2 regions of the Streptomyces sp. NPDC058401 genome follow, and region 2 is predicted to be linked to the other one. Evidence: riboswitches for the same ligand, from Rfam matches in the RefSeq annotation. Region 2 holds a riboswitch; the other holds the start of a gene.
What was found. A riboswitch is a leader RNA that binds a small molecule or an ion and turns the genes downstream of it on or off. The one in region 2 is predicted to bind ZMP and ZTP.
Positions count from the first base shown of each region.

Region 1: it holds a riboswitch for ZMP and ZTP, as region 2 does, so the genes downstream of both, glyA (serine hydroxymethyltransferase) here and ACFWNV_RS34055 (bifunctional 5,10-methylenetetrahydrofolate dehydrogenase/5,10-methenyltetrahydrofolate cyclohydrolase) in region 2, are expected to answer to the same signal.

Region 1 is NZ_JBHXKA010000022.1:5,268-24,124, forward strand. Features, by position in the region: gene purN (phosphoribosylglycinamide formyltransferase) at 1-518, shown strand, start outside; gene purH (bifunctional phosphoribosylaminoimidazolecarboxamide formyltransferase/IMP cyclohydrolase) at 551-2,131, shown strand; gene ACFWNV_RS11015 (helix-turn-helix transcriptional regulator) at 2,322-3,212, shown strand; gene ACFWNV_RS11020 (hypothetical protein) at 3,257-3,892, opposite strand; gene ACFWNV_RS11025 (bifunctional methylenetetrahydrofolate dehydrogenase/methenyltetrahydrofolate cyclohydrolase) at 4,254-5,117, shown strand; gene ACFWNV_RS11030 (DUF3017 domain-containing protein) at 5,107-5,697, shown strand; gene ACFWNV_RS11035 (malate dehydrogenase) at 5,924-6,913, shown strand; gene ACFWNV_RS11040 (hypothetical protein) at 7,049-8,755, shown strand; gene ACFWNV_RS11045 (hypothetical protein) at 8,745-9,149, shown strand; gene ACFWNV_RS11050 (hypothetical protein) at 9,153-10,346, shown strand; gene ACFWNV_RS11055 (hypothetical protein) at 10,414-10,920, shown strand; gene ACFWNV_RS11060 (carboxymuconolactone decarboxylase family protein) at 10,952-11,440, opposite strand; gene ACFWNV_RS11065 (PLP-dependent aminotransferase family protein) at 11,487-12,920, shown strand; gene ACFWNV_RS11070 (hypothetical protein) at 13,115-13,954, opposite strand; gene ACFWNV_RS11075 (hypothetical protein) at 14,070-14,405, shown strand; gene ACFWNV_RS11080 (glutathionylspermidine synthase family protein) at 14,412-15,602, shown strand; gene rocD (ornithine--oxo-acid transaminase) at 15,622-16,827, opposite strand; ZMP/ZTP riboswitch at 16,937-17,027, shown strand; gene glyA (serine hydroxymethyltransferase) at 17,063-18,343, shown strand.
Region 2 is NZ_JBHXKA010000147.1:3,269-13,473, reverse strand. Features, by position in the region: gene ACFWNV_RS34075 (ATP-binding protein) at 1-479, shown strand, start outside; gene ACFWNV_RS34070 (hypothetical protein) at 476-2,290, shown strand; gene ACFWNV_RS34065 (RNA polymerase sigma factor) at 2,295-3,866, opposite strand; gene ACFWNV_RS34060 (class I SAM-dependent methyltransferase) at 4,080-4,841, opposite strand; ZMP/ZTP riboswitch at 4,942-5,041, shown strand; gene ACFWNV_RS34055 (bifunctional 5,10-methylenetetrahydrofolate dehydrogenase/5,10-methenyltetrahydrofolate cyclohydrolase) at 5,070-5,957, shown strand; gene ACFWNV_RS34050 (peptide MFS transporter) at 6,121-7,650, shown strand; gene ACFWNV_RS34045 (hypothetical protein) at 7,858-8,286, shown strand; gene ACFWNV_RS34040 (helix-turn-helix domain-containing protein) at 8,272-9,093, opposite strand; gene ACFWNV_RS34035 (4a-hydroxytetrahydrobiopterin dehydratase) at 9,290-9,595, shown strand; gene ACFWNV_RS34030 (class I SAM-dependent methyltransferase) at 9,616-10,205, shown strand, end outside.

The DNA of each region.
Region 1 (18,857 bases), on a different contig from region 2:
CCGAAGTCGTCGCCGTGGGAGCCGACCGCGAGAACATCGCCGGCCTGGAGCGCGCCGAGAAGGCCGGGATCCCCACCTTCGTGTGCCCGGTCAAGGCGTACCCGAGCCGCGCGGAGTGGGACGCCGCCCTGACGGAGGCCACCGACGCGCACGCGCCGGACCTCGTGGTCTCGGCGGGGTTCATGAAGATCGTCGGGCCGGAGTTCATCGGCCGCTTCGGCGGCCGGTTCGTCAACACGCACCCCGCCCTCCTCCCGGCCTTCCCGGGCGCCCACGGCGTACGGGACGCCCTCGCCTACGGCGCGAAGGTCACCGGCTGCACCGTCCACTTCGTGGACGCGGGCGTGGACACCGGTCCGATCATCGCCCAGGGTGTGGTCGAGGTCAGGGACGAAGAGGACGAAGCCGCTCTCCATGAGCGGATCAAGGAAGTCGAGCGCGAGCTGCTCGTCGACGTCGTGGGGCGCCTGGCCCGGCACGGCTACCGCATCGAGGGACGAAAGGTAACAATCCAGTGACCGCCGCAGAGGCCGCAGGGACCGTAGAGACCGTGACCGCAGAGGGCGAGGACCTCGCCGCGTCGAAGCGCCCGATCCGGCGCGCGCTCATCAGCGTGTACGACAAGACGGGACTGGAAGAGCTGGCCCGCGGTCTGCACGAGGCGGGTGTCGCGCTCGTCTCGACCGGCTCCACCGCCTCGAAGATCGCCGCCGCCGGGGTGCCCGTCACCAAGGTCGAGGAGCTGACCGGTTTCCCCGAGTGCCTGGACGGCCGGGTCAAGACCCTGCACCCGCGCGTGCACGCCGGCATCCTCGCCGACCTGCGCCTGGAGGACCACCGCAACCAGCTCGCCGAGCTGGGCGTCGAGCCCTTCGACCTGGTGATCGTCAACCTCTACCCGTTCCTCGCGACCGTCCGGTCGGGCGCGACCCCGGACGAGTGCGTGGAGCAGATCGACATCGGCGGCCCCTCGATGGTCCGCGCCGCCGCCAAGAACCACCCCTCGGTGGCCGTGGTCACCAGCCCGGCGCGCTACGACGCCGTGCTCGCCGCCGCCCAGGGCGGCGGTTTCGACCTCACCGCCCGCAAGCGGCTCGCGGCCGAGGCCTTCCAGCACACCGCCGCGTACGACGTGGCCGTGGCCTCCTGGTTCACGAACGCGTACGCCCCCGAGCCGGAGGCCGTACTGCCCGAGTTCCTGGCCGGCGCCTGGGAGCGCAAGTCCACCCTCCGCTACGGCGAGAACCCGCACCAGGCGGCCGCGCTGTACACGGACGGGCAGCCGGGCGGGCTCGCCAACGCCGAGCAGCTGCACGGCAAGGAGATGTCCTACAACAACTACGTGGACACCGACGCGGCCCGCCGCGCCGCCTACGACCACGAAGAGCCCTGCGTCGCGATCATCAAGCACGCCAACCCGTGCGGCATCGCGGTGGGCAAGGACGTAGCCGAGGCCCACCGCAAGGCGCACGCCTGCGACACGGCCTCAGCCTTCGGCGGGGTCATCGCCGTCAACCGCCCGGTGAGCGTCGAGCTCGCCGAGCAGGTCGCCGAGATCTTCACCGAGGTCATCGTCGCCCCCGACTTCGAGCCGGGCGCCGTCGAGGTCCTCGCGAAGAAGAAGAACATCCGCGTCCTGAAGGTGGCGGGCACCCCGCACCAGCCGGCCGAGCTGAAGCCGATCTCCGGCGGCGTGCTGCTCCAGCAGAGCGACCTCGTCCAGGCCGAGGGCGACGACCCGGCGAACTGGACGCTGGCCACCGGCGAGGCACTCTCCGCCGACGAGCTCGCCGACCTCGCCTTCGCGTGGAAGGCCTGCCGGGCCGTCAAGTCCAACGCGATCCTGCTCGCCAAGGATGGCGCCTCGGTCGGCGTCGGCATGGGCCAGGTCAACCGCGTGGACTCCGCGAAGCTGGCCGTCGAGCGGGCGGGCGCCGAGCGCGCGCAGGGCTCGTACGCCGCCTCCGACGCCTTCTTCCCCTTCGCGGACGGGCTGGAGATCCTGACGGCCGCCGGCATCAAGGCCGTGGTCCAGCCGGGCGGTTCGATGCGCGACGAGCTGGTCATCGAGGCCGCGAAGGCGGCGGGCGTGACGATGTACCTCACCGGGACCCGGCACTTCTTCCACTGAGCCTGACGGCTGACGCCTGACGCCTGACGCCTGACGCCTGACGTACACGGCGAAGGCCGCGCCCCGCACTCCTGCGGGTCGCGGCCTTCGCCGCGTGTGCGGCCGCGCCCGTCACGCCGCCCCCTCACGCAGGCCGTGGCACGGCCATTGGTCTAATGACCGCAGGGGCAGAACCAACGGGGGAGGGGCCGTGGCGCAGTCGGACCAGGGGAACGGCAAGAGCGAGCTGGGGGAGTTCCTGCGCTCCCGCAGGGCCCGGCTGCGGCCCGAGGACGTGGAGCTGCGGACCTTCGGCGAGCGCCGCCGGGTACCGGGCCTGCGCCGGGAGGAGCTCGCCCGGCTCGCGGGCGTGAGCGTCGACTACTACGTGCGCTTCGAGCAGGGCCGCGCCGCCAACGTCTCGGACGCCGTGGTGGGAGCCGTGGCCACCGCGCTGAGGCTGGACGAGACCGAGACGGGCCACCTCCACCGCCTCGTGCGCACGGCGTCCGGAGCCTCCCGCGCGACGGCCGCTCCGGCCGTGCAGCGGGTGCGGCCGGGCCTGCTCCAGCTGCTGGGGTCGATGCCCGGCACGCCCGCCTTCATCGTGGGCCGCCGCACCGACGTCCTGGCCTGGAACCCGCTGTTCGCCACGCTGATCACCGATTTCTCGGCGGTACCGGAGGAGCAGCGCAACAAGGCCTGGCTGGTGTTCCTGCACGAGGAGACGCGCGGCCGTTTCGTGAACTGGGAGACCAAGGCCCGCGATCTGGTCGGCTACCTCCGGCTGGACCGAGGCCGGCATCCGCAGGATCCGGTCTTCGCCCGGCTGGTGGCCGAACTCTCGGAACGCAGCGCCGAGTTCAGGCGCCTGTGGGAGCTCCAGGAGGTGCGGGAGAAGACGCACGGCGGCTACCACCTGCGCCATCCGGAGGCCGGGGAGTTCACCCTCGCCTACGAGAGCCTCAGCCTGCCCGACGACCCCGACCAGACCCTGATCATGTACACCGCCGAGCCCGGCTCCCCCTCGGAGGCGGCCCTGCGGATCCTCGCCGCGAAGACGCCGGATCCGGGCGCCGTGCTCACCGGTGCGCGGCCGTAGGGGCCCCTGAGGGCTGCGGCGCACACCGGTGACCCGGCCGTGGGTCAGTACTGCGGGCGGCGGAAGTACTCGCCGGCGGCCGAGTTGGCCAGGCCGATGAGGATCCACAGGCCCAGGCCGAGGGAGATCAGGCCGGGGACGACCGAGAGCAGCAGGGGGGCGCCGCCGGACTCGTGCATGCCGCTGAGCGTCACGAGGTTGATGATCAGGCCGGCCAGGGCGAAGAAGGTCTGGATCGAGCCGTAGATGATGCCGGAGACCCGGACGCCGCCGCGGCCCTTGCCCAGCTTGGCGGCGGTCAGGATCGGCCACAGCGCGAAGCCGAGGAGGACGATGCCGCCGAAGACGAAGCCGATGCCCAGGGCGGCGGCCGCGTCGCCCGACGAGGAGCTGCCGGAGTCGAACTCGGAGGCGAACACGCCGCCGATGACGGCGAGGGCCAGGCCACCGAGGGCCGTGAGGATGCCGAGGATGAAGAGGATGACCCGGGCCCCCTTGACCCCGCCCGGCATCGGCATCGGCGAGCCCGGGTAGCCGGGGACGCCGGGGTAGGCCTGCTGCGGGTAGGCGTAGCCGCCCTGGGCCGGGATGCCCTGGGGGGCCTGCGGGGGGTAGCCGTAGGCGGGCTGGCCGCCCTGCGGCTGCTGCCCGTACGGGTTGTTCGGGTCGCCGAAGCTCATCTGGGGTGTTCCTCCGTGGAAGTGCGGGGACGCACGGCACGCGCGGAGGAGTCGCTGCAAATCGTGCGGCCCGCCCCCCGGCACTGCCCGCGGCACTACTTTCCCCGCATCGTCGTCGGGCCGGACCGGGCTTGTCCAGCGGGGACGCCCTCCACCCGGCACTTGTTGTGCAAGTGCAACGAATGCGGGACGAATGCGGGACGAAGGAGGTGCGAGGGCGGGGCGAGGGCGGGCGGAGGCGGGACGAAGGCGGGGCGGAGGCGGGACGAGAGCGGGACGAAGGCGGGGCGGAGGCCGGACGAAGGCGGGGCGAAGGGGCCGCGACTGGATCCGCGGGCGCTCCATCCGGGAGGATGGGTCCATGACTGCCCAGATTCTCGACGGCAAGGCCACCGCAGCCGCGATCAAGTCCGAACTGACCGCCCGCGTGGCGGCGCTCAAGGCCCGGGGCATCACCCCCGGCCTCGGCACCCTGCTGGTCGGCGACGACCCGGGCAGCCGCTGGTACGTCAACGGCAAGCACAAGGACTGCGCCGAGGTCGGCATCGCCTCGATCCAGCGCGAACTGCCCGCGACCGCCTCCCAGGAGGACATCGAGGAGGTCGTGCGGGAGCTGAACGCCAACCCGGAGTGCACCGGCTACATCGTGCAACTCCCGCTCCCCAAGGGCATCGACACCAACCGCGTCCTGGAGCTCATGGACCCGGCGAAGGACGCCGACGGCCTGCACCCGATGTCGCTCGGCAGGCTGGTCCTGAACGAGCCGGGCCCGCTGCCGTGCACCCCGTACGGCATCGTCCAGCTGCTGCGCCACCACGAGGTCGAGATCAACGGCGCGCACGTGGTCGTCCTCGGCCGCGGGATCACCGTCGGCCGGTCCATCGGCCTGCTGCTCACCCGCAAGTCCGAGAACGCGACCGTGACCCTGTGCCACACCGGTACCCGCGACCTGTCCGGGCTGCTGCGCCAGGCGGACATCATCGTCGCGGCGGCCGGCGTGCCGCACCTGGTCAAGCCGGAGGACGTGAAGCCGGGCGCGGCCGTGCTCGACGTCGGCGTCAGCCGCGACGAGAACGGCAAGATCGTCGGGGACGTGCACCCCGGGGTCGCGGACGTGGCCGGCTGGATCTCCCCGAACCCGGGCGGTGTCGGCCCGATGACCCGGGCGCAGCTGCTCGTCAACGTGGTCGAGGCCGCCGAGCGGGCGGTTCCCCGTGCCGGCTGAGCGGGAGCGGGAGCGGGAGCCGGAGCCCGGCACCGTCCCCGGCACCGCCCCCGAACCAGTCCAGGCCCCCGCTCCCGCCGCAGCCGCCGCCTCCGCGGCCTCCCGCCCGGTGCCGAGCTGGGCCAGGAAGGGCGAAGCCGACGGCGGGCGGACCCCGGGGCCCGGGGCCGAGGACACCGAGGAGCAGGACGGGGCCAGGTCGCGCCGCTTCCCCTCCGTCACCCTGGACACCGCGCGTCCCGAGGGCGGCGGCCGGGCCGCACCCGGCGACGCTCCGGCTCCGGCCCGGCAGTGGCCGATGCTGGCCGTCCTCGCGGCGACGGCGGCCGGACTGCTGCTCACCGCGATGGGCCACCCGCGCGGCGGCTGCCTGCTGATCGGGATCGCGATGATCGCGGGTTCGGTGATGCGCCGGCTGCTGCCCTCCGTGGGCATGCTCGCGGTGCGGTCCCGCTTCACGGACATGGTCACGTACGGCCTGCTGGGCGTGGCGATCACGCTGCTCGCACTGGTCATGGAGCCCGGGCCGTGGCTGAACCTCCCCTTCCTGGAGACCGCGGTCCGTTTCACGGTCCGCTAGTTCCGGTAGTCCCGGTAGTTCCGGTCAGGGCACCAGGCCCTCGGGAGCCCCCGCCGGACGCCCCGTGTGCCCCGCGCCACACGGGGCGGGGGATTGGGGTGCTCCTGGGTCGGATAGCCTGACGGCGGATGTCTCTTCACGTCAAGATTTACTGGGCCACGGAGCGGCGTCCTCCCAGCACATGGGGCAGGGACGCCCCACCGCCAGCTGTCTAACGGAGAAGGCCATGACCCGCACTCCCGTGAATGTCACCGTCACCGGCGCCGCCGGCCAGATCGGCTACGCGCTGCTCTTCCGCATCGCCTCCGGCCACCTGCTCGGCGCGGACGTGCCGGTCAAGCTCCGTCTTCTGGAGATTCCCCAGGGCATGAAGGCCGCCCAGGGCACCGCCATGGAGCTCGACGACTGCGCCTTCCCGCTGCTCGCCGGCATCGACATCTTCGACGACCCGAACAAGGGCTTCGAGGGTGCCAACGTCGCGCTGCTGGTCGGCGCCCGCCCGCGCACCGCCGGTATGGAGCGCGGTGACCTGCTCTCCGCCAACGGCGGCATCTTCAAGCCGCAGGGCAAGGCCATCAACGACCACGCCGCGGACGACATCAAGGTCCTCGTCGTGGGCAACCCGGCCAACACCAACGCGCTCATCGCGCAGGCCGCCGCCCCGGACGTACCGGCCGAGCGCTTCACCGCGATGACCCGCCTGGACCACAACCGCGCGATCTCGCAGCTGGCCGCCAAGACCGGCGCCGCCGTCTCCGACATCAAGCGCCTGACCATCTGGGGCAACCACTCGGCGACCCAGTACCCGGACATCTTCCACGCGGAGATCGCCGGCAAGAACGCCGCCGAGCTGGTCAACGACCAGGCCTGGCTGTCGGACGCGTTCATCCCGACCGTCGCCAAGCGCGGCGCGGCGATCATCGAGGCCCGCGGCGCGTCCTCGGCCGCCTCGGCCGCCAACGCCGCCATCGACCACGTGCACACCTGGGTCAACGGCACCGCCGCGGGCGACTGGACCTCCATGGGCATCCCGTCGGACGGCTCCTACGGCGTCCCGGAGGGCATCATCTCCTCCTTCCCGGTCACCACCAAGGACGGCCGCTACGAGATCGTCCAGGGCCTGGACATCAACGAGTTCTCCCGTGCGCGCATCGACGCGTCCGTGCAGGAGCTCGTCGAGGAGCGCGACGCGGTGCGCGAGCTCGGCCTGATCTGATCGGTTCCGTACGGCCCGGCCGCGCAGGCCCCCGTACGAGCGGTACGAACACCGAAGCGCCCCGGCCAAACCTGGCCGGGGCGTTTGGCGTGAATCTTTCTGTCGCCGCTTGGAGGGGAACCCTAGGGTCGGTCGGTGACCGAGAACGCGATTCCCCAGCAGTCCGGCGGCAGTTGGGCCGGTCCCTCCGCGGGCCGCCCCCCGGTGCACCCCTCCCTCAGCGAGGCCGGCCGCTTCCTGTGTGCGGGGACGTACCTCGACGCCGGGTACCGCGACCGGGTCATCGACGAGCTGTACGTCCACGAGGAACGGATCGTCGCCCCCTCCTACGGCTACGACGCCTCCCGGGTCCTCGCCCACGCGCTGCGCGCCCGCCGCGCCGAACTCGGCTGGGCCGCCGGAGTGCTCGGAGCCTGGTTCGTCGGCTCCCTGCTCACGGGCGGCGTCCTCGCCGTGCTGATCGCGCCCTTCCTGCTGCTGAGCCTCGCCGACTGGCTGCGCGCCCGGAACGTCCCGGTGCTGCGCTTCCTGTCCGTGATCCTGCGGATCTACGTCTGGTGGGCGCTGGCCGTCCTCCTGCTCGTGCTCGGCGTCGGCGGGTTCGCACTGTTCGGCGTCATGGACGCGGTGGGCGGGAGCGGCGCCCTGCCGTTCGCCCCGACGGGCGGGGAGGTCGAGGGCACGGCCGTCCTGTGGTGGCTGCCGGTGGTCTTCGCCGGGGTGGTCACCGTCGTGGGGCTCCAGCGCGGACACGTCTTCCGCACCATCGCCACCGAACTCGCCGATCGCCGCTACGCCGACCACGCGAACGACCCGGCCGAAGCGGCCGACGGGGCCCGCTTCCAGCGGGTCCGCCAGCGCATCAGGGCCGAGCAGCACGCGCCGATGATCATGTACGACGTCAACGACCCGTTCTGCGGGGCGGGTGATCCCTTCCGGCCCTGGCAGCTGTCCGTGGAACTGCGCCCGCGCGAGGACCTCGGCCCCGACCGCAAGCCCGTCCCGGTCACCAACTCCCACATCCTGGCGCGGATCGTGCCGCTGCTGGAAGCCCTGCGGGTGCCCTCCCCGCACGGTTCCCCGGAGCAGGCCGCCGCGGTGGGCGACCGGCTGCGCGAACTGGTCCTGGACGAGTGCGTGTTCCTGCCCGCGGGCGGGCTGCCGCACCGGGACACCGCACAGGTGGTGCACGGCCAGTTCGGCGAGCAGCGGGCCGCCGCCATCGAGGAGGGCGGCGAGCGCCGCCGGCACTTCCTGCGCGTGCGGGTGGGCGGCTGGGACGAGAACCTCGTCGTCACCGTCTTCGTACGGGTCCACACGCAGGGCGGGATGATGATGCTGGAGGTGGCCCCGCACGTGCTGCTGCCCGTCCGGACCGACTTCCACAACGCGGACGCGGACGCCCAGCGCTACCGCAACAACAACGGGTTCGGCAAGGCCGTCTGGGCCCTGCGCAACACCCCCGGCTCCCTCGTGGCCTCCGCCGCCACGCTGGGCCGCGGCCTGGCGAGCTGGTGGCGGATCGTCACCGGCGGCCACGGAGGGGCCCGGCCCGAGGGGCCGCGGGTGTCGGTGCGCGACCTGGCCTCCGAGGACAACGGCTCGCTGTTCCACCTGATGGACCTCGACCGCTTCCTGAAGACCATCCAGGACCGGGTCGTCGGGGGCGTCGTCGTCGCGCTGCACGAAGCGGGCTGGCACACCGAGGAGTTCGCGCAGCGCGCGGTCAACGTCGCCGAGGGCGGGGTGTTCATCCAGTCGGTGAACCACAGCGCCTTCAGCGTCGGCGGCAGCAACAACACCAACAGCACCAAGATCAAGAGGAGTACCGGTGGCAGTTGAAGACGGCGTTACGGGTACGGGTACGGGCGCGGCCGGGCAGGAGCCCGCGGTCCGCATCGGCGAGGTGGCGGGCAGCGCGTTCAGCATCGGCGGCAGCAGCAACACCAACACCGTGCACCACGGGGGAGCGGGGGCGGACACCGTCGGGCCGCAGGCCCTCCTCGACGCCGTACTGGAGCTGCGCGCGGCCCTCGTACGGCTGCCGCGCGGTGCGGACAGGGCGGCGCTCGACGCCGAACTCGACGGGGTCGCGGAGGGACTGGAAGGGGCCGAGGAGATCCGGCCCGGCCTGGTCCCCCGGCTCCGCGGGGCCCTGGAGCGGTGGGCTCCGCTGGTGGACTCGGTCAGCGCAGCCACCGCGCTGGCCGGGCTCCTGACCTCCCTGGGAGGCTGACCCGTGCCCCCGCAGAACGCCCCCCGCTGGGACCCCGCCACCCAGCGCTGGGTCACGGACCCCGCGGCGCCGGTCCCCACCCCGCCGCCCGCGAACCCGGCCCCGACCCCGGGCCCGCCCGCGCAGCCGGCTCCGCCGCCGGGGTACGAACCGGCCCCGGGGCCGCCTCCGGCGCCCGCACCTGGCCCGGCGGCCCCGCCGTCGGGGTACGAACCCGTCCCGGGTCCGCCTCCGGCGCCCGGCTCTGCCCCGGGACACGATCCGGGCGCGGCATCCGGTTCCGATTCCGGTCCGGCTCCGGGCTACGACCCGGCCTCAGGCCCTGCTCCGGCCCCCGCCCCCGCCCCCGGCTACGAACCGGCCCCACAGCCTGGTCCTGGGGAGTACGGCCCGAGCGGGTACGGCCCGGCGGCGTCCGAGCAGGACGCGTACCGCTACCCGTACCCCACCTATCCGCACCCGCAGCCCGTACAGCCGGCGTACCCCGTACCGCCCCCGCCCCCGCCCCCGCGGGCCGCCGGACGGTGGCTGACGCCGACCACGGCGGCCGTCGCGGTGGCCGCGCTCGCGATCGGCGCCGCCGCCGTGTGGTTCGTGGCGCGGGACACCGGCGAGCAGCCCCCGCAGGCGGGGCCGACGGCCTCCGTCCCCGTATCGGGCGGCGAGGGGTCACCTACCCCCTCGGCCACCGACTCCCCGTCGCCGACGGGCAGCGGCAGCCCGACCCCCACGCCGAGCCCGAGCCCGAGCGCCGGCGATACCGCCCACGAGACCGTGCGCGACGCGAAGGGGTTCACCGTCGCCGTGCCCGCCGGGTGGCTCCGCGAGGAAGCCGCCTCGGGGGTCTTCTACCGCTCTCCCGACCGCACCGCCCTGATCCAGGTCTTCCAGGTGAGCGAGCCCGAACTGACCCCGCTCGCCGCGGTCCAGGGCGCCTCCACCTACCTGCGCGCCCAGACCACCGGCTACCAGGAGATCCGGGTCGGACCGGCGCCGGGCGCCCCCGAGGGCGGCGAGCTGGTCTACGAGTACGACAGCGCGGAATCGCACGGCCGGCGCCGCGGCGTGGAACGGGTCTTCGTCGCCGCGGACGACAAGAAGTGGGCCGTCCTGACGGCCGGCCCCGCGGCCGACTGGACACTCACCCAGGCCCACCACAAAGCCGCCCTGACCGCCTTCCGCCCCACGGGCGGCTGACGGGGGGACCACCGGGCCACCGGGACCGGCAGGGCGGCTCCCGGTGCACGGCTCGCATACTGGACCGATGAGTCCGATCTCCGCCGGCCATCGGTTCCGGGACCCGCGCAGCACGACGTACGACTTCCTCGCGTCGGTCCTCGTGCGCTGTCCCGGCTGTGACAAGGTCGCGCACGTCGTGGCGGGTCCGGAGCCGGTCGGAGGGCACGGCCGGGACCTCTTCGCGCCGAGGCGCCTCGTCTGCCGGAACTGCGGGACGGCGAAGGTCCGGAGCGGTGGAGGCCCGGCCCTGTACCGGGGCCGGGGCGGGCCGGCCACGGACCCGTACTTCGGTGCTCGGCTGTGGCTGCAGGCCGAGACCCGGCACGGCTGGGTATGGGCCTACGGTCCGGAACACCTGGAGCTGATCCGGCGGTTCGTGCGGGCGCCCCTGCGCGAGGGGATCCCCCGGCACGACCACGGTCGGAAGGCGACCGTGGTGGCCCGCCTGCCCGCGTGGATGCAGCGGGCCGGGAACCGGGACGAGGTGCTGCGGGCCATCGCCCGCATCCACGCCTCACTGCACCGCTCCTGACCGGGGAACACTCCTCAGGGGGCGGGAACCATCACTTGTACATTCCCGGGGTGTAGTGCCCCGGGGTCAGGCGGGTGGTGACGCCGATGCGGTTCCAGACGTTGATCGCGGCGATCAGAGCGATCACCTGGGCCAGCTCCTTCTCCTCGAACTGCTTCGCGGCCCGCTCGTAGACCTCGTCGGGAACGAAACCGTCGGTCAGGACGGTCACGGCCTCCGTCAGCTCGATCGCGGCGAGCTCCTTCTCCGTGTAGAAGTGCCGCGACTCCTCCCAGGCGCCGAGCAGCAGCAGCCGCTCCACGTCCTCGCCCGCAGCGAGGGCGTCCTTGGAGTGCATGTCGATGCAGAACGCGCAGTGGTTGATCTGCGAGGCGCGCAGTTTGACGAGCTCGACCAGCGCCGGGTCCAAGCCCTTGGCGGCGGCCGCGTCCAGGGCCACGGCGGCCTTGTAGAACTCCGGGGCGAGCTTCGCGAGCTGCATGCGGGGGGTGTGTTCGGGTGCCTTCTCCGTGTGGGTCATGGCATCAGCCTAGGAGTCGGGCGGCCCACGTATATGGTCCATATCCATGACGGAATCGTGGGCCACTTTCGGCGCCGACCTGCATCTGGAACCGGTCCCCGGACGCGGTGTCCGCGCCGGGCTGACCGAGGCGCTGCGCGAAGCCGCGCGCAGCGGGCGGCTGGCCCCGGGGACCCGGCTGCCCTCCTCGCGGTCCCTCGCGGCGGACCTCGGGATCGCCCGCAACACCGTCGCCGAGGCCTACGCCGAGCTCGTCGCCGAAGGCTGGCTGACCGCACGCCGGGGCTCCGGGACCCGGGTCGCGGAGCGGGCCCGGGTCGGCGGCGGCGGCGGTGGTGCCGGTGCCGGTGCCGGGGCGAGGCGTCCCGCGGCGGCCGTGCCCGTACGGCGCCCCGTGCGCGCGCAGCCCTCGTACAGCCTGCAGCCCGGTTCCCCCGACCTGGGCGGCTTCCCGCGCACCGCCTGGCTCGCGGCGGCCCGGCGGGCGCTGACGGCGGCCCCGAACGAGGCCTTCGGGTACGCGGACCCGCGCGGCCGGGTGGAGCTGCGCGAGGCGCTCGCCGGATACCTGGCGCGGGCCCGCGGGGTGTACGCGGACCCCGAGCGCATCGTGCTGTGCGCGGGCTTCGGCCAAGGCCTGCTGCTGCTCGCGCGGCTGCTGCGGGCACGGCGGATCAGGGAGATCGCGGTGGAGGGGTACGGGCTGGACGTGCACCGGGAGCTGCTGACCGGCTCCGGGCTGCGCACGCGGCCGCTGGCCGTGGACGGGGCCGGGGCCCGCACCACCGAGCTGGCCGGCTGCGGCGCGGGGGCGGTCCTGCTCACGCCGGCGCACCAGTTCCCGACGGGCGCCGCGCTGACGCCCGGGCGGCGGGCGGCGGCGGTGGACTGGGCCCGGTCCACGGGCGGGCTGATCCTGGAGGACGACTACGACGGGGAGTTCCGCTACGACCGCCAGCCCGTCGGCGCGCTCCAGGGACTGGACCCGGACCGGGTGGTGTACCTGGGCACGGCGAGCAAATCCCTGGCGCCGGGGCTGCGCATGGGCTGGATGGTGGTGCCCGGGCCGCTGATGGAGGAGGTGCTCGCGGTGAAGGGCCGGACCGACTGGAGCTCCAGCGCGCTGGACCAGCTGACGCTCGCGGAGTTCATCCGGTCGGGGGCGTACGACCGGCACGTGCGGGAGATGCGGCTGCGCTATCGGCGGCGCCGCGACGAGCTGGTGGCGGCAGTCGGGGAGCGGGCGGCGGTCTCCGGCATCGCGGCGGGGCTGCACGCCGTCCTGGATCTGCCGCCGGGCGGGGAGCGGGCCGCGCTGCGGTCGGCCGCCTGGCAGGATCTGGGGCTGCAGCCGCTGTCCTTCTTCCGGCATCCGGAGGCGGTGATGGCTCCGCGGGAGGCGCTGGTCGTGGGCTTCGGGACGCCGTCCCAGAGTGAGTGGGCGCCCACGCTGACGGCGCTGGTGGCATCCCTGCCGTGACGGGTGCCCTGCGGGGCTGTCCCCTACCCGCCCTTCCACCGTTCCCCGGGCTCCGCCCGGACCCGGTCCTCAAACGCCGGACGGGCTGGATTGTGCGACCGCCGGTGGTCTGGGAAATTCAGCCCCTCCGGCGTTTGAGGAGCGGGGCCTGGGGCGGAGCCCCAGGAGCGCCGGGCTGCGCCCGGGCCCCGCCCTCAAGTGGCGGGCGGCCGGATCGGTTCCGCCGGGGGTTCGCCGAAGCGGGCCAGGGCGATGGAGCCGGCCACGGCTACCGCGAAGCCCGCGACCGCCAGCCAGGTCAGGCCCTCGCGGGTGCGGTCGCCCAGCCAGGCCACGCCCACCGCCGCCGGGCCGATCGTCTCGCCCAGCACCATCCCGGCGGTCGCCGCCGTCACCGAGCCCCGCGACAGCGCCGAGGTGAGCAGCAGGAACGCGGAGCCGCCGCCGAGCAGCAGCGCGTAGAACGCCGGGTTCGACAGGGCGGAGAGGGAGATGTCGTCGATGAGCCGGACCGCCACCTCCACCACCCCGAAGCCCGTCCCGGCGGCCAGACCCAGCGTCATTGCCCGGCTGCGGTCCGGCAGTCCTCCCGCCACGGCCCCGACCACCAGCACCAGCCCGGCCACCGCCAGCAGCCCCAGTTTCAGCGCCAGCGTGCCCTGCCCCGAGCCCTCCTCCCCGGAGGCCAGCCCGAGCATCACCAGCCCCGCGCACACCACGGCGACCGCGCCCCACTCCGTCCCGCTCAGCCGCACCTTCAGCAGTCGCGCCGCGACCACCGCGGTCACCGCGAGGCTGGCGGCGAGGGCCGCGCCCACCGCGTAGATCGGGATGTGCCGCAGGGCGATGATCTGGAGGACGAAGCCGACCCCGTCCAGCCCCAGTCCGGCGAGATAGCGCCACTGGCGCAGTGCCCGCAGGAGGAGGGCGGTGTCGACGCCGGAGCCCGTTCCCGGCTCCGCGGCCCGGGCCGCCACGGCCTGCAGGACCGACGCCGTGCCGAAGCAGACCGCCGCACCGAGCGCGCAAATCATCCCAATGAGCACGAACCGACTCTAGGTCACGGATCCCGCGTCGGCCGGATTCCGTCGGCCGGGGCGGCCGTTCTAGTCTGTCCGCAGCCGGCCACCCAGGGGGAGCGAACAGTCCATGGACAGCAGCAGTAGCAGCAGCAAGAGCAGTAGCGGCACCGATGCCACCCGCGCCAAGCGCCGCATGCGCTCCGGCACCGTCGCCCTCGGCGGCATGGGCCTGCTCGCCGCGGCCCTGGTGGCCTGCGGGAGTAGCAACGAGCCCGACAAGCGCTGCGCGGACCGCGCCACCATGGAGAAGCTGAACTCCAAGGAGTGCAAGAGCGGCGGCCGCGGCGCGTACTACTACGGCGGCAGCGTCGCGAAGAACAAGGTCAGCGGCGGCAGCTTCGACAAGTCCGCCGTCACCCGCGGCGGCATCGGCGGCAGCCACAAGAGCTCCTCGGGCGGCTGATCCAGGGTGAAGCGCCACACCATCGAGCCCCGCCCCGACTGGCAGAAGACCGTCGAGGAGCAGGGGCTGATCTACCCCCTGACCCGCTACCCCGACGATTCGCTGCGCCCCTACTGGGACGAGAGCGCGTACTACTCCTTCACCCTCCCCGAGGTCGAGGCGCTGGAGAACGTCGTCGAGGAACTGCACGCCATGTGCCTGGCGGCGGCCCAGCACATCGTCGACGAGGACCGCTTCGCCGACCTCGGCATCACCGACCCGAAGCTCGCCGCGCTGATCGCCGAGTCCTGGCGGCGCCGCGCCGAACAGCCCTCGCTGTACGGCCGCTTCGACCTGCGCTACGACGGCGCCGGCGGCCCCGCCAAGATGCTGGAGTACAACGCCGACACCCCCACCTCCCTCGTGGAGGCGGCCAGCCCGCAGTGGTTCTGGATGGAGGAACGGTTCCCCGGCGCCGACCAGTGGAACTCCCTGCACGAGCGGCTCGTCGACGCCTGGCGCCGCCAGGCGGAGCTGCTGCCGGCCGGCCCGCTGCACTTCGCGCACTCCGAGACCGACGAGCTCGGCGAGGACCTGATGACGGTCGCCTACCTCCAGGAGACCGCCGAGCAGGCCGGCATCGAGACCCGTGAGCTGTCGGTGGAGCAGATCGGCTGGGACAGCCTGTCCGGCCGGTTCGTGGACGAGAAGCTCGGCTTCATCCGCGCGGTCTTCAAGCTGTACCCGTGGGAGTGGCTGGCCACCGACGAGTTCGCCCCGCAGGTCCTCGGCACGTACGACCACGGCGGCGGCTCCGGCACCACCGCCTGGATCGAGCCCCTGTGGAAGATGCTGCTCTCCAACAAGGCACTGCTGGCGGTCCTGTGGGAGCTCTTCCCGGAGCACCCGAACCTGCTGCCCGCCTACCTGGACGGCCCGCGCGAACTCGCCACGACCACCGGCTACGCGGCGAAGCCGCTGCTCGGCCGCGAGGGCGCGGGCGTCACCCTGCACCCGGTCGGTGGCGAGCCCTTCGCACCGGAGGAGGACGAGACCTACGTCTTCCAGGGCCTCGCCCCGCTGCCCGACTTCGACGGCAACCGGGTGGTGCTCGGCGCGTGGGTCGTCGAGGACGAGTCGGCGGGCCTCGGCATCCGCGAATCGGCGGGGCCGGTCACGGACGAGTACGCCCGCTTCCTGCCCCACGTCATCCTCTAGATCCTCCCGTGGTCGCCCGCTAGGCGCCGAGGACCGACCTGAGCTGGTCCAGCCCCCAGTCCAGGTCCTCCTTGGAGATCACCAGCGGCGGTGCGATCCGGATGGTCGACCCGTGGGTGTCCTTGACGAGCACCCCGAGCCCCATCAGCTTCTCGGAGATCTCCCGGCCGGTGCCGCGCGCCGGGTCGATGTCCACGCCCGCCCACAGCCCGCGGCCCCGTACGGCGGTCACCGCACCGCCGCCGACCAGCAGGTTCAGCTCCCGGTGCAGGTGGTCGCCGAGCTCGGTGGCGCGCTGCTGGTACTCGCCGGTGCGCAGCATCGCGATGACCTCCAGGGCCACGGCGCAGGCCAGCGGGTTGCCGCCGAAGGTGGAGCCGTGCTCGCCCGGCCTGAACACGCCGAGCACGTCGCGGTCGGCCACCACCGCCGACACGGGCACGACCCCGCCGCCCAGTGCCTTGCCGAGGATGTACACGTCGGGGACGACCCCCTCGTGCTCGCACGCGAAGGTCCGGCCGGTGCGGCCCAGGCCCGACTGGATCTCGTCGGCCATGAACAGGACGTTCCGCTCGCGCGTCAGTTCCCGTACGCCCTTCAGGTATCCGGCGGGCGGCACGAGCACCCCGGCCTCGCCCTGGATCGGCTCCAGGAGCACGGCGACGGTGTTGGAGGTGACGGCGGCGGCGAGCGCGGTGAGGTCCCCGTACGGGACGATCTCGAAGCCCGGGGTGTACGGGCCGAAGTGGTCGCGGGCCTCGTGGTCGGTGGAGAACGACACGATGGTCGTCGTCCGGCCGTGGAAGTTGTCGGCCGCCACCACGATCTTGGCGTGCCCGTCCGGTACGCCCTTGACCTCGTACCCCCACTTGCGGGCGGTCTTCACCGCCGTCTCCACGGCCTCCGCCCCGGTGTTCATGGGCAGGACGGCCTCCTTCCCGCACAGCGCCGCGAGCTCGGTACAGAAGTCCGCGAAGCGGTCGTGGTGGAAGGCGCGGGAGGTCAGCGTGACCCGCTCCAGCTGGGCGCGGGCGGCGTCGAGCAGGCGGCGGTTGCCGTGGCCGAAGTTCAGGGCGGAGTAACCCGCGAGCATGTCGAGGTAGCGGCGCCCCTCCACGTCGGTCATCCACGCGCCCTCCGCGGTGGCCACGACGACGGGCAGGGGGTGGTAGTTGTGCGCGCTGTGCGCGTCGGCGGAGCGGATGGCATCAGCAGTTGTCGACACGGGGTCTCCGATCGTCCGTCAAGCCGGTGACGAGGGTGGCGTCATTGTCCATCCTCGCTCGAATACCGGACGGAGAAACCTCATCCGCGGCGCGCCCGCTAAGGTGTCGGACACGCACGGCGACTGGCGCACGGAGAACCAACTCCGGGGGAGCCGTGCGCGCACGACCGCACACAGGGCCGCTCGCCTGGGCCTCGCGGGGACGAGATCCGACATCGACCCCGGAGGAACCGCCATGAGCGCGAACCACCACCCGTACCGCCACCCCGCCCTGCTCGCGACCGACCCCGAGCTGGCTTCCTTCGTCGCCGCCGAGGAAACCCTCCAGGCGCAGACCCTGCGCCTCATCCCGAGCGAGAACTACGTGTCCTCGGCCGTGCTGGAGGCCTCCGGCACCGTGCTGCAGAACAAGTACAGCGAGGGCTACCCGGGCCGCCGGTACTACGAGGGCCAGCAGAACATCGACCGCATCGAGGCGCTGGCCGTCGAGCGGGCCAAGGGCCTCTTCGGCGTCGACCACGCCAACGTCCAGCCGTACTCCGGCTCGCCCGCCAACCTCGCCGTCTACCTCGCCTTCGCCAAGCCCGGCGACACGGTGATGGGCATGGCACTGCCGATGGGCGGGCACCTGACGCACGGCTGGGGAGTCTCGGCGACGGGCTCCTGGTTCCGCGGCGTGCAGTACGGGGTCCGGGCGGAGACGGGTCTCATCGACTACGACGCCGTACGGGACCTCGCGCTCGCGGAGCGGCCCAAGCTGATCTTCTGCGGCGGTACCGCGCTCCCGCGCACGATCGACTTCGAGGCCTTCGCGTCGATCGCCAAGGAGGCGGGCTCGGTGCTCGTCGCCGACGTGGCGCACATCGCCGGCCTCATCGCGGGCGGCGCCCACCCCTCCCCGGCGGGCCACGTGGACGTGATCTCCACGACCACCCACAAGACCCTGCGCGGACCGCGCGGCGCGATGCTGATGTGCCGCGAGGAGCACGCGAAGGCCATCGACAAGGCGGTCTTCCCGGGCCTCCAGGGCGGCCCGCACAACCAGACGACGGCCGGTATCGCCGTGGCCCTCCACGAGGCGGCGCAGCCCTCCTTCGTGTCGTACGCGCACGCGGTCGTGGCCAACGCGAAGGCGCTGGCCGCGGCGCTGCTGGAGCGGGGCTTCGACCTCGTCTCGGGCGGTACCGACAACCACCTGATCCTGATCGACCTCACCGGGAAGTCGGTGTCCGGCAAGATCGCGGCGAAGGCGCTGGACCGGGCCGGGATCGTCGTGAACTACAACACGGTGCCGTTCGACCCGCGCAAGCCGTTCGACCCGTCGGGGATCCGCATCGGTACGCCGTCGCTGACGTCGCGGGGCCTTGGGGTCGAGCACATGCCGGTGGTCGCCGACTGGATCTCGGATGCGGTGTCCGCGGCTGCCGTCGGCGATGAGGCGGCCCTCGGCAAGATCCGCTCCGCGGTGGCCGACCTCATGTCCGCCTTCCCGGCCCCGGGCCTCCCCGTAGCCTGACCCGCCCGGGCGGGGGCCGCTCCGTGCGGGGCAGCCCCGGCTCCGACCCTTACCGCTGCGCGGGCGAGGCCCCAGCGGCACCCTTTGCCGCTGCGCGGGGCGGAGTTCCCCTACCCGCCCTTCGCCCGTTCCCCGGGCTGCGCCCGGACCCCCTGGGGCTCCGCCCCAGACCCCGCGCCTCAAACGCCGGCGAGGCTGGATATGGCCGGCCTCCGGCGTGCACGTACAGGCTGACGCCGGCGGAAAATCAGCCCCTCCGGCGTTTGAGGAGCGGGGGTCCGGGGGCTGGCCCCCGTGCAGCGGCGCCGCAGGGGCTCGACCACGTCCGGTGAATCCAGCCCCGCCGGCGTTTGAGGCGCGGGTGTGGGCGGCGCCCACGAAGCCCCGCGCAGCGGTGTTCCGCTCCGGCCCCGGGCTCCGCGCCGCCCGCTCCGCGCGTCCTGAGCTGCGCAGCGGCCTCCGGGTCCGAGGACGGAAAGCGGTCGCTCGGCCGAGGCAAGATCCGGACGGGGCG
Region 2 (10,205 bases):
AGCCGTTCTCCACGCCGCGTTCCTGGCACATGCTCTCGGACGCCCTGCACTCCTTCGGGCCCGAGCTGGACGAGACCACCCTCAAGGTGATCGCCCACGGCACCCTCACCCCGGCGCACGCCGTCTCCTTCTGCGGCTACGCGAAGATCGTCCGCCACTCCTTCGGCATCGAGGCGATCATGAAGGGCGACGCGAACTGGCCCACCCGCCTCGCCGACCGCGACCTGCTCTACTACCTGGCCGACGCCTTCCGGGGCCGGCTGGTCAAGGAGCTGCCCGCACGGCGCGAGCACGTCTCGCCCGCCGTCCGGCAGACCGCGTACCGGGCCAAGTCCCTGCTGGTGCAGCTCGCCGAGATCTCCGTCGAGGTCGCCCAGACCGTCATAGCCGACGACGCCGACGGGCTGCCCGTGCTGCCCGCCTGGTTCCTCGTCGAGGCGGCCCGTGACATGCCGCGCCTGGTCGAGGCCCGCCGGTGAGCCGCACCACCCGCAAGAACACCGGCAACGCCAAGCCCGACCCCGCCGACCAGGCCTTCGCCGAGGGCCTCGCCCTGGTCAAGCGGAACCCGGCCCTCGCCGCCGTCTCCGCCACCATCTGCCGCCAGGCGAAGTGCCCGGCCACCCCCGCCGGAGGGCTGGCGGCCGTCGACTCCAACGGCACCGTCCACGTCCACCCCACCCGGCGCGCCACGCCCGGGGAATGGGCCTGGACGCTCGCCCACGCCCTGCTCCACCTCGGCTTCGGGCACGTCCCCGCCGCCAAGGAGGAGCAGCGCTCCCAGCCCGACCGCTTCTCCCTGGCCGCCCGCTGCGCCGTCGTCAACCGGTTCCTGGCGAGCTTCGCACCCGGCTGGACCCCGGACCGCCTGCCCGCCGAGCACCCCGGCGGCGACGAGGAGCTGCTCGCGGCCCGCTGGCGCCGCGACGGCATCCCCGCGGCCCACGAGCACTGCGGCACCGCCGCGGACCACCCCGACCAGATCCTGGTGACCTGGGGGGCGTGGAACACCGCCGTCCCCGACTGGGAGACCGCCTTCGCGCACGCCCTGACCCGCAGCGTCTCGGCCGCCATGGACGTGGCCGGCGGCCGCCGCGACCGGGTCACCGGGGAGCACGTACGGCTCCGCCCGTGGGACCGGGCCCTGAACTGGTTCGTCTCCTCGTACCCGCTGCTCGGGGGGCTCGCCGCCGGGCTGAAGATCGTCGCCGACGCCGAGCTGGCCCGGGCCCAGAACATCGACATCGCCGCCGTCAGCGCGAGCGCCGGGGAGATCTACGTCAACCCGCTGCGCAGCTTCACCGACGGGGAATGGCGGTTCATCCTGGCCCACGAGATGCTGCACGCCGCCCTGCGCCACGGGGAGCGCCGCGGCGCCCGCGACCCGTACCTGCACAACGTGGCCGCCGACTACGTGGTCAACGGCTGGCTCGTGGAGATGGACGTCGGCGAGATGCCCGAGGGGCTGCTGTACGACGCGGAGCTGCGGGACCTCTCCGTCGAGGAGGTCTACGACCGGATCACCACCGACCTGCGCCGCATGCGCCGCCTCGCCACCCTGCGCGGCAAGGGCCGGGGGGACATCCTGGGCGAGCCGCTGCCGCACCCGGCCAGCTGCCCGTACACGGACCTGGACGAATTCTACCGGCGCGGCCTGGTCCAGGGCTTCGACCTGCACGGGTACGGGGAGCGCGGACTGCTGCCCGCCGGGCTGATCCAGGAGATCCGGGCGCTGGCCCACCCGCCGGTGCCGTGGGACGCGGCGCTCGCCCGCTGGTTCGACGCGTACGTGCCGCGGCCCGTGGCCGTACGGTCCTACGCCCGACCGGCCCGCCGCCAGGCCTCCACCCCGGACATCCCGCGCGCGGGCCGGTACTTCCCGCTGGAGGAGACCGCCCGCTGCACCTTCGGGGTGGTCCTCGACACCTCGGCGTCGATGAACGCCGCCCTGCTCGGCAAGGCGCTCGGCGCCATCGCCTCGTACGCGGAAGCCCGCGACGTACCGGCCGCCCGCGTCGTGTTCTGCGACGCGGCGCCGTACGACGCGGGCTATCTGCCACCGACCGAGATCGCCGGACGGGTCCGGGTCCGGGGCCGCGGCGGCACGGTCCTGCAACCGGGCATCGACCTGCTGCACCGGGCGGAGGACTTCCCGCCCGGCGCCCCGGTCCTCGTGATCACGGACGGCCAGTGCGACACCCTGCGGATCCGGCGCGAGCACGCCTACCTGATCCCGCAGGGTGCCTCCCTGCCGTTCACGCCCCGGGGGCCGGTCTTCCGACTGACCTGACGGTTTAGTCGAGGTAGTCGCGCAGCACCTGCGAGCGCGACGGGTGACGGAGCTTCGACATGGTCTTCGACTCGATCTGGCGGATGCGCTCACGGGTGACCCCGTACACGCGGCCGATCTCGTCGAGGGTCTTCGGCTGGCCGTCGTTGAGGCCGTAGCGCATGGAGACCACGCCCGCCTCGCGCTCCGAGAGCGTGCCCAGGATGGACTGGAGCTGCTCCTGGAGGAAGGTGAAGGAGACCGCGTCGGCCGGTACGACCGCCTCGGAGTCCTCGATGAGGTCACCGAACTCGCTGTCGCCCTCCTCACCCAGCGGGGTGTGCAGGGAGATCGGCTCGCGGCCGTACTTCTGGACCTCGATGACCTTCTCGGGGGTCATGTCGAGTTCCTTGCCCAGCTCCTCCGGAGTGGGCTCCCGGCCGAGGTCCTGGAGCATCTGGCGCTGGACACGGGCCAGCTTGTTGATGATCTCGACCATGTGGACGGGGATGCGGATGGTGCGCGACTGGTCGGCCATGGCACGCGTGATCGCCTGCCGGATCCACCACGTGGCGTACGTGGAGAACTTGAAGCCCTTGGTGTAGTCGAACTTCTCCACGGCACGGATCAGACCGACGTTGCCCTCCTGGATCAGGTCCAGGAAGAGCATGCCGCGGCCCGTGTAGCGCTTGGCGAGGGAGACCACGAGGCGGAGGTTGGCCTCCAGCAGGTGGTTCTTGGCCCGGCGGCCGTCCTCGACGAGGATCTCCAGCTCGCGCTTGAACGCGGGCTTGTGGTCCTCCTCCTCTTCGAGCTTGTACTCGGAGAAGAGACCGGCCTCGATGCGCTTGGCGAGCTCCACCTCCTGCTCGGCGTTGAGCAGCGGCACCTTGCCGATGAGCTTGAGGTAGTCCTTGACGGGGTCGGCGGTGGCGCCGGCGACCATGACGGTCTGGGCCGGGGCGTCGTCCTCGTCGTCGTCGGACAGGACGAAGCCGGCGCTGCCGCCCGTCTTGGGCGTCTCCTTCTCGTCGCCCTCGTCGAGGTCCTCGGCAGCCCAGTCCTCGCCCTCGGAGACGGCGGCCTCGGCCTCGTCGCCGTCCTTGGCGGTCTTCTTGGTGGCGGCCGTCTTCTTCACGGCGGTCTTCTTCACGGCGGTCTTCTTGACCGCACGCTTCTTCGGCGCGGCGGCGGCCTCTGCCGCCACCTCCTCCTCGGTCCCGGAGGCCGACGGGTCGGATATCGCCGCGGCGGTGGCGGGGGCCGCCGTTTTGCGCGCACCGATGAGGCGCGGCGGTGCGGCGGCCTTCTTGGCGACGCGCGCCGGGGCGGCGGCCGCCTTGCGCGCCTTCTTGGCGGGAGCCTTCGTGGCGGGGGCGGCGCTGACGTGCAGCGCGACGCCCTCCTCGTCCAGGACCTGGTTCAGGCTGCGCAGGACCCGCTTCCACTGGTCCACCGGGATGCGGCCGGCCTCGAAGGCCTGGCGCACGTCATCACCGTTGATGTGACCCTGCTCGCGGCCACGCTCGACAAGCGCGACCAGGGCCTCGGATTCGGCGATCTCCGTGGGGAACGTACGGGACGGGCTGAGCGACACAAGGAGCCTCTCGTTGCGAACAGATAAGGGGTGGCGGGACATCATCGCGCGAACTCGGGAAACAGACCCGAGGGGGGTCTGTATTCCGGGCCGCACGAGGACACCTGTCGGTTCATCGCATGCCCGAGTAGATTCGTTACGCGCTGAATTGAGTGACCTGCGCCACGCTGTGACCGGGGGGCCGGTCGCGGGTGGTCGTGTCCGCCCTTTTTGTCAGCCCGTTTTGCGGGCCTCGATGAGAAAACGGGCGGTGTGTGCGACGAACGGGCCTTCGCGCTCGATCTGTTCGTGCAGCTCGCGCAGCCGGTCCCGATGCTGTCCGACCGTGAAGCCGGGCACCATCCAGATCACCTTCCTCAGAAAGTAGATCACGGCTCCGATGTCGTGGAACTCCGTCCGCAGCCGCTCGGAGCGCAGATCGACCACCTCCAGTCCCGCCTTCGTGGCCCCGGCGACCGCGTCGTCGGGGTGCCGGCCCCGCCGGACCTCTTCCGGCTGCGGGCCCAGGAAGTACTCCACGAGCTCGAAAACGCTCGCCGGGCCGACCTGCTGGGAGAAGTACGTGCCACCGGGCTTCAGCACCCGCGCGATCTCCTCCCACCAGACCGTCACCGGATGCCGGCTGGAGACGAACTCGAAGGCCCCGTCGCCGAACGGCAGCGGCGGCTCGTCGGCGTCCGCGACCACCACCGCGCCGATCGGATGCAGGCGCCTTGTCGCCCTATCGATGTTCGGCGGCCACGACTCGGTGGCCACCGTCAGCCGGGGCAGCGGCCCGGCTCCGGCGAGCACCTCGCCGCCGCCGGTCTGGATGTCCAGGGCGGAGCCGACCTGAGCCAGGTGCCGCGCCAGGAGCCGCTGATAGCCCCAGGAGGGGCGCTGCTCGGTGGCGCGGCCGTCGAGCCAGGAGAAGTCCCAGCCGTCCACGGAGACGGATTCCGCTTCCGCGACGAGATGGTCGAAGGTGCGCGTCATGTCTCGATCGTCCCAGGTCCGGGCCCGGTCATCCACCGGATTGCCGGGCGCGGGCCCGCCGGGGCCGCCGCCCGGCCCGGCGGAGGGTCGCCTACACTGGGCGGCGGGCCGTGACTGGCGTTCGGGTGGATCACCACCGGGGAGCGGCCCGGCGTACTCCCGCATTCGTACGCCGACTGCCGCGCGCCTGGGCGAACCGCGATCCCGCAGCGACGCTCAGGAGCCCCGATGACCATCCAGACCACTGCCACGACCGGTACGGCCCAGCTGATGGACGGCACCGCCCTCGCCCGCCGCATCTCGGAGCAGACCGCCGAGTACGCCGCGAAGATCACCGAGCGCACCGGTACCGCGCCCTGTCTGGCCACCGTGCTGGTCGGCGAGGACCCCGCGTCCGTCACCTACGTCCGCATGAAGCAGAACCGCTGCGCCAAGGCCGGGATCACCTCCCGCCACGTGGAGCTGCCGGCCGCGACGACCACCGAGGAGCTCGTCGCCACCCTGACGGCGCTCTCCGAGGACCCGGAGATCAGCGGCATCCTGCTCCAGCACCCGGTCCCGCACCACATCGACGAGCGCGCCGCCTTCGAGGCGATCGCCCCGGGCAAGGACGTCGACGGGGTCACCATGCACTCCTTCGCCGCCATGGGCTTCGGACTGCCCGGCTTCGTCTCCTGCACCCCCGGCGGCATCATGCGGCTGCTGGAGGCCTACGACGTGGACCTGACCGGCAAGCACGCCGTGGTCGTCGGCCGCAGCGCGATCCTGGGCAAGCCCGCCGGGATGCTGCTGCTGGAGCAGAACGCCACCGTCACCTACTGCCACTCGCGCACCGTGGACCTGCCGTCCATCGTGCGGCAGGCGGACGTGCTGGTCGCCGCCGTCGGCAAGGCCGAGTTCATCCGCGGCGAGGACATCAAGCCGGGCGCCGTGGTCCTGGACGCCGGCTACAACGAGGGCAACGTCGGCGACGTCCACTTCGAGTCGGCCGCCGCCCGCGCCTCGCTGATCACCCCGGTGCCGGGCGGCGTCGGCCCGATGACCATCGCGGTGCTGCTGGAGCAGACCGTGCAGGCCGCCGCCGCGCAGGCCGGTCTGGCCCTCGCGGACCTCTGAGACCTCTGGGACCTCTGAGACCTCTGACCCGCACCCCGCTCCCTCCCGTACGACGAACGCCCCGGGCCCTTCGGTCCGGGGCGTTCCGTTTCCCGCGGTAACGGGCCGAAAGGCCGATCCCGTTCCGGCGCGACAGGGCTCCAATGAATATGTGAAGCCTTCGATGGATATGCAGAAGCCCCCGGCGTCGGACGCAGCACCGGACGCGGCGGTGGCGGTGGGCGGGAAGCGCCACCCGCGCGGGCTCGCCACCCTCGTCCTCGCCGAGCTGTGGGAGCGTTTCAGCCTCTACGGCATGGTCGCCATCCTCGTGCACTTCCTCGCCGCCTCCCGCGGCCACGGCGGCATGGGGCTCCACGAGGGCACCGCGGAGGCCGTGGAAGGCGTCTACATGGCCATGATCTCGCTGCTGGCGCTGCCCGGCGGCTGGATCGCCGACCGGTTCCTCGGCGCCCGGCGGGCCGTCCTGTGGGGCGGCGTGGTCATCATGGCCGGGCACGTCCTGATGGCCGTCCCGAACCCGGTCTTCGTCTGGCCCGGCCTGGTCCTCATCGTCATCGGCACCGGCCTGCTCAAGCCGAACATCTCCGCGCTGGTCGGCCGGCTGTACGCCGCCGACGACGACCAGCGGCGCGACGCCGGCTACTCGATCTTCTACATGGGCATCAACCTCGGCGCCGTCATCGCCCCGCTCGTCGTCGGCTACCTCGGCGAGGAGGTCAACTGGCACCTCGGCTTCGGCGCCGCCGCCGTCGGCATGGCCCTCGGCCTGGTCCAGTACGTGGTCGGAGGCCGTCGCCTCTCGGAGCAGCTGCGCCCCGAGCCCGTGGTCCGGCTCACCGCCGCCGAGCGGACCAAGATCCGCAAGTCCTCCTCGTACGGCCTGGTCTTCACCGCCGTACTGATCGCCCTGCTGGCCGCCTCGCACGCGTTGAGCATCGACAACATCACCTTCCTGCTCACGATCGTCGCCGTGGTGGTCCCGGCGGGCGTGCTGCTCTCGATGTACCGCAGCCCCAAGATCGACCGGGTCGAGAAGACCCGGCTGCGGGCCTACGTCTGGCTCTTCCTGGCCGCCACGCTGTTCTGGCTGGTCTACGACCAGATGGGCAACGAGCTGAACCTGTTCGCCGCCCAGAAGACCGACCTGTCCCTGCTCGGCTGGCACATCCCGGCGAGCTGGACCCAGGCGCTGCCCTCGCTGTTCGTGATCATCCTGGCCCCCGTCTTCGCCGCCTTCTGGGTGCGCCGGGGCAAGCACATGAGCACCCCGTTCAAGTTCGGCCTCGCCCTGCTGCTGACCGGCGCCTCCTTCGTGGTCATGTCGGGCGCCGCGGCCATCGCCTCCAGCGGGGTCAAGGTCTCGCTGATGTGGCTGGTGGGCGTGTACGTGATCCAGGTGATGGGCGAGATGTGCCTGAGCCCGGTGGGCCTCTCGGTCACCACGAAGCTCGCCCCGCGGGCCTTCACCAACCAGATGATGGGCGTCTGGTTCCTCGCCGCCGCCACCGGCGACGCGATCGGCGCCCAGCTGCCCCGGCTCGACGCGGTCATCGGCCAGAGCTGGAACTTCCTGTGGCAGGGCGCCATGGTGATCGCGGCCGGCGCGGTGATGGTCTTCTTCACCAAGCGCCTCAAGGTCCTGACGGGCGAAGCCGCCGCGGCCCGCGAAGCGGTCGCAGCGGCGGCCTGACAGGGGGCGGGCCGAGGCGGGCCGGGACAGGCCCGGACGGGCCCGCCTCGGCCGTGAGGGCGGCCATGACCCCGGAGGTAATCGACCCGGTGGGGGATGCGGCGGCACAGTGGGGGCATCGGGTTCCGGGGCCGCGCACTCGGCTCCGGGGCCCGGGTCGTTCGTACTCCACCCGCGCAACCGACCCCCGACGGAGGCTGATCCGCCATGTCCGCAACCCTGCTCACCGCCGTAGCCCGTACCACCGTCCCCCGGACCGCGCTGCGCCGCTTCCTCGCCCTCGACTCCGTCGTCAGCACCGGCAACGGGCTCGCCTACGTCGCCTTCTCCGCGCCCCTCGGCCGGCTGCTCGGCGTCGGGCAGGGGATGCTGCTGGGACTCGGGGTGTTCCTGCTGCTCTACGGGGCGGGCGTCGGCCTGCTGGCCTCGCGGCGGGAGCCCCCGGTCTTCCCCGTCAAGATCGTCATCGAGGGCAACTGCGCCTGGGCCGCGCTCAGTCTCGTCTCCCTCGTCGTATGGTTCGCGCCCACCGCCGCCGGTGCGGTGTGGATCGCGGCGCAGGCGCTCGTCGTCGCCTCGTTCGCCCTCTTCCAGCAGCTCGCGCTGCGCGCGGGTGCGGGCTCAGGGCGCCAGTGACCGCAGGTACTTCACGGTCGCCGGGTCGGCCGGCAGGAGGGTCTCGATGGCCAGTTCGGCGACCGTCACGTCCATCGGGGTGTTGAAGGTGGAGATCGAGGACACGAAGGAGAGCAGGTGCCCGTCGTGCTCGATCCGCAGGGGGAGCGCGAGGTACGCGACGGGCCCGTCCGGCTCGTCCCCGTCCGGCGAGGGCTCCCGTTCCGGTCCCGCCGTCGCGGGCAGCGGGTAGGCCGAGACCTCCTCGTACAGCGCCCGCAGCGGCGCCGAACGGGCCAGGGCGATCTGCCGCTCCATCTGGGCCAGCAGGTGTCCGCGCCACTCGCGCAGGTTGCGGATCCGGGGGGCGAGGCCCTCCGGGTGCAGGGTCAGCCGCATCGCGTTGAGGGGACCGGCCAGCAGGTGCTCCGGCAGCCCCTCCATCAGCATCATGACGCCCCGGTTGGCGGCCACCACCTCGTACGTGGCGTCCACCACCAGTGCCGGATACGGCTCGTAGCCGGTCAGCAGCCGTTCCAGCCCCTCGCGCAGCACCTCCATCGAGGGGTCGCCCAGCGGGGTGTGGGCGTACCGGGGTGCGTAACCGGCGGCCAGCAGAAGGGCGTTGCGGTCCCGGACCGGGACCTCCAGCCGGTCGGCGAGCCGCAGCACCATCTCCTCGCTCGGCCGGGACCGGCCCGTCTCCACGAAGCTGATGTGCCGGGAGGAGGAGTCGGCGCGGCCCGCCAGCTCCAGCTGGCTGAGCCCGCGCCGCTCCCGCCAGGTGCGCAGCAGGGCGCCCACCGTCAAGGGCGCAGCAGTCGTCATACGGTGACGTTAGCCCAACCGGGGGAGCGCGGTCCGTCAGCCCACCACGATGGTCGTGGAAGGCGCGCAAGCACCCGCACGCACCACGGCGCGAAACCTTCCCCCCGGCCCGAGCTGTGGGAACCTTGACCCCACGTCAGGTCAATCGGGCAGACGCGTACGTCGCGTACGTCGTGTACGGGGAAGGAGCCTGCGGATGTCGAGAGAGCCGCTTTCGCAGAAGGAGATCGAGGACCGGCTGCGGGAACTCCCCGGCTGGGCCTTCGAGGACGACCGCATCATCCGCACCTACCGGCTGGGCAGCCACTTCGCGGCGAGCGCGCTGGTCAGCCATATCGCCAGCGTGCAGCAGGAGTTGAACCACCACTCGGACCTCACCCTCGGCTACAACACGGTCCGCCTCTCCGTGAACACCCACGACGCCGGCGACTCCGTCACCGACGCCGACTTCGCCCTCGCCGAGCGCGTCGAATCCCTGGCCCCCGCCCACGGCGCCGCCTGAACACCGGAAGCACACACCTGATGCCCACGCCGCCGCGACCGCTCCTCGACTACGACGCCGAAGCCGAGGCCTACGACGCCACGCGCGGCGGGGTCCCGCGCGCCGAGGCCGCCGCCGCGGCGGTCCTCGGCCTGCTCCCGCCGGACACCGGCACCCTGCTCGACCTCGGCTGCGGCACGGGGATCGTCACCACCCGCATCGCCGCCGGCCGCCCCGGGCTGCACGTCCTCGGCGCGGACACCTCCTCCGGGATGGCCGCCATGGCACGCTCCCGGGGGATCCCGGTGGTCCTCGCCTCCGGGACCCGGCTCCCGTTCCGCACGGGCTCGCTCGACGCGCTCGCCGCGGTCTGGCTGCTGCACCTGCTGCGCTCGCCCGGCCTGGTGGCCGCCGTGATCGCCGAGGCCGGTCGGGTGCTGCGGCCCGGCGGGGCGTTCGTCACCACCGTCGACAAGGACGCCGCCCACGACGTGGGCAGCGATATCGACGCGGTGCTCGCCGAGCACCTCACCGCCACCCCCGCCGACTCCGCCGAGGCCGTCACCGGCCACGCGGCCGCGGTGGGCCTGCACCCCGCCGGCGAAGCCCTCTTCACCGGCCACGGCCAGGG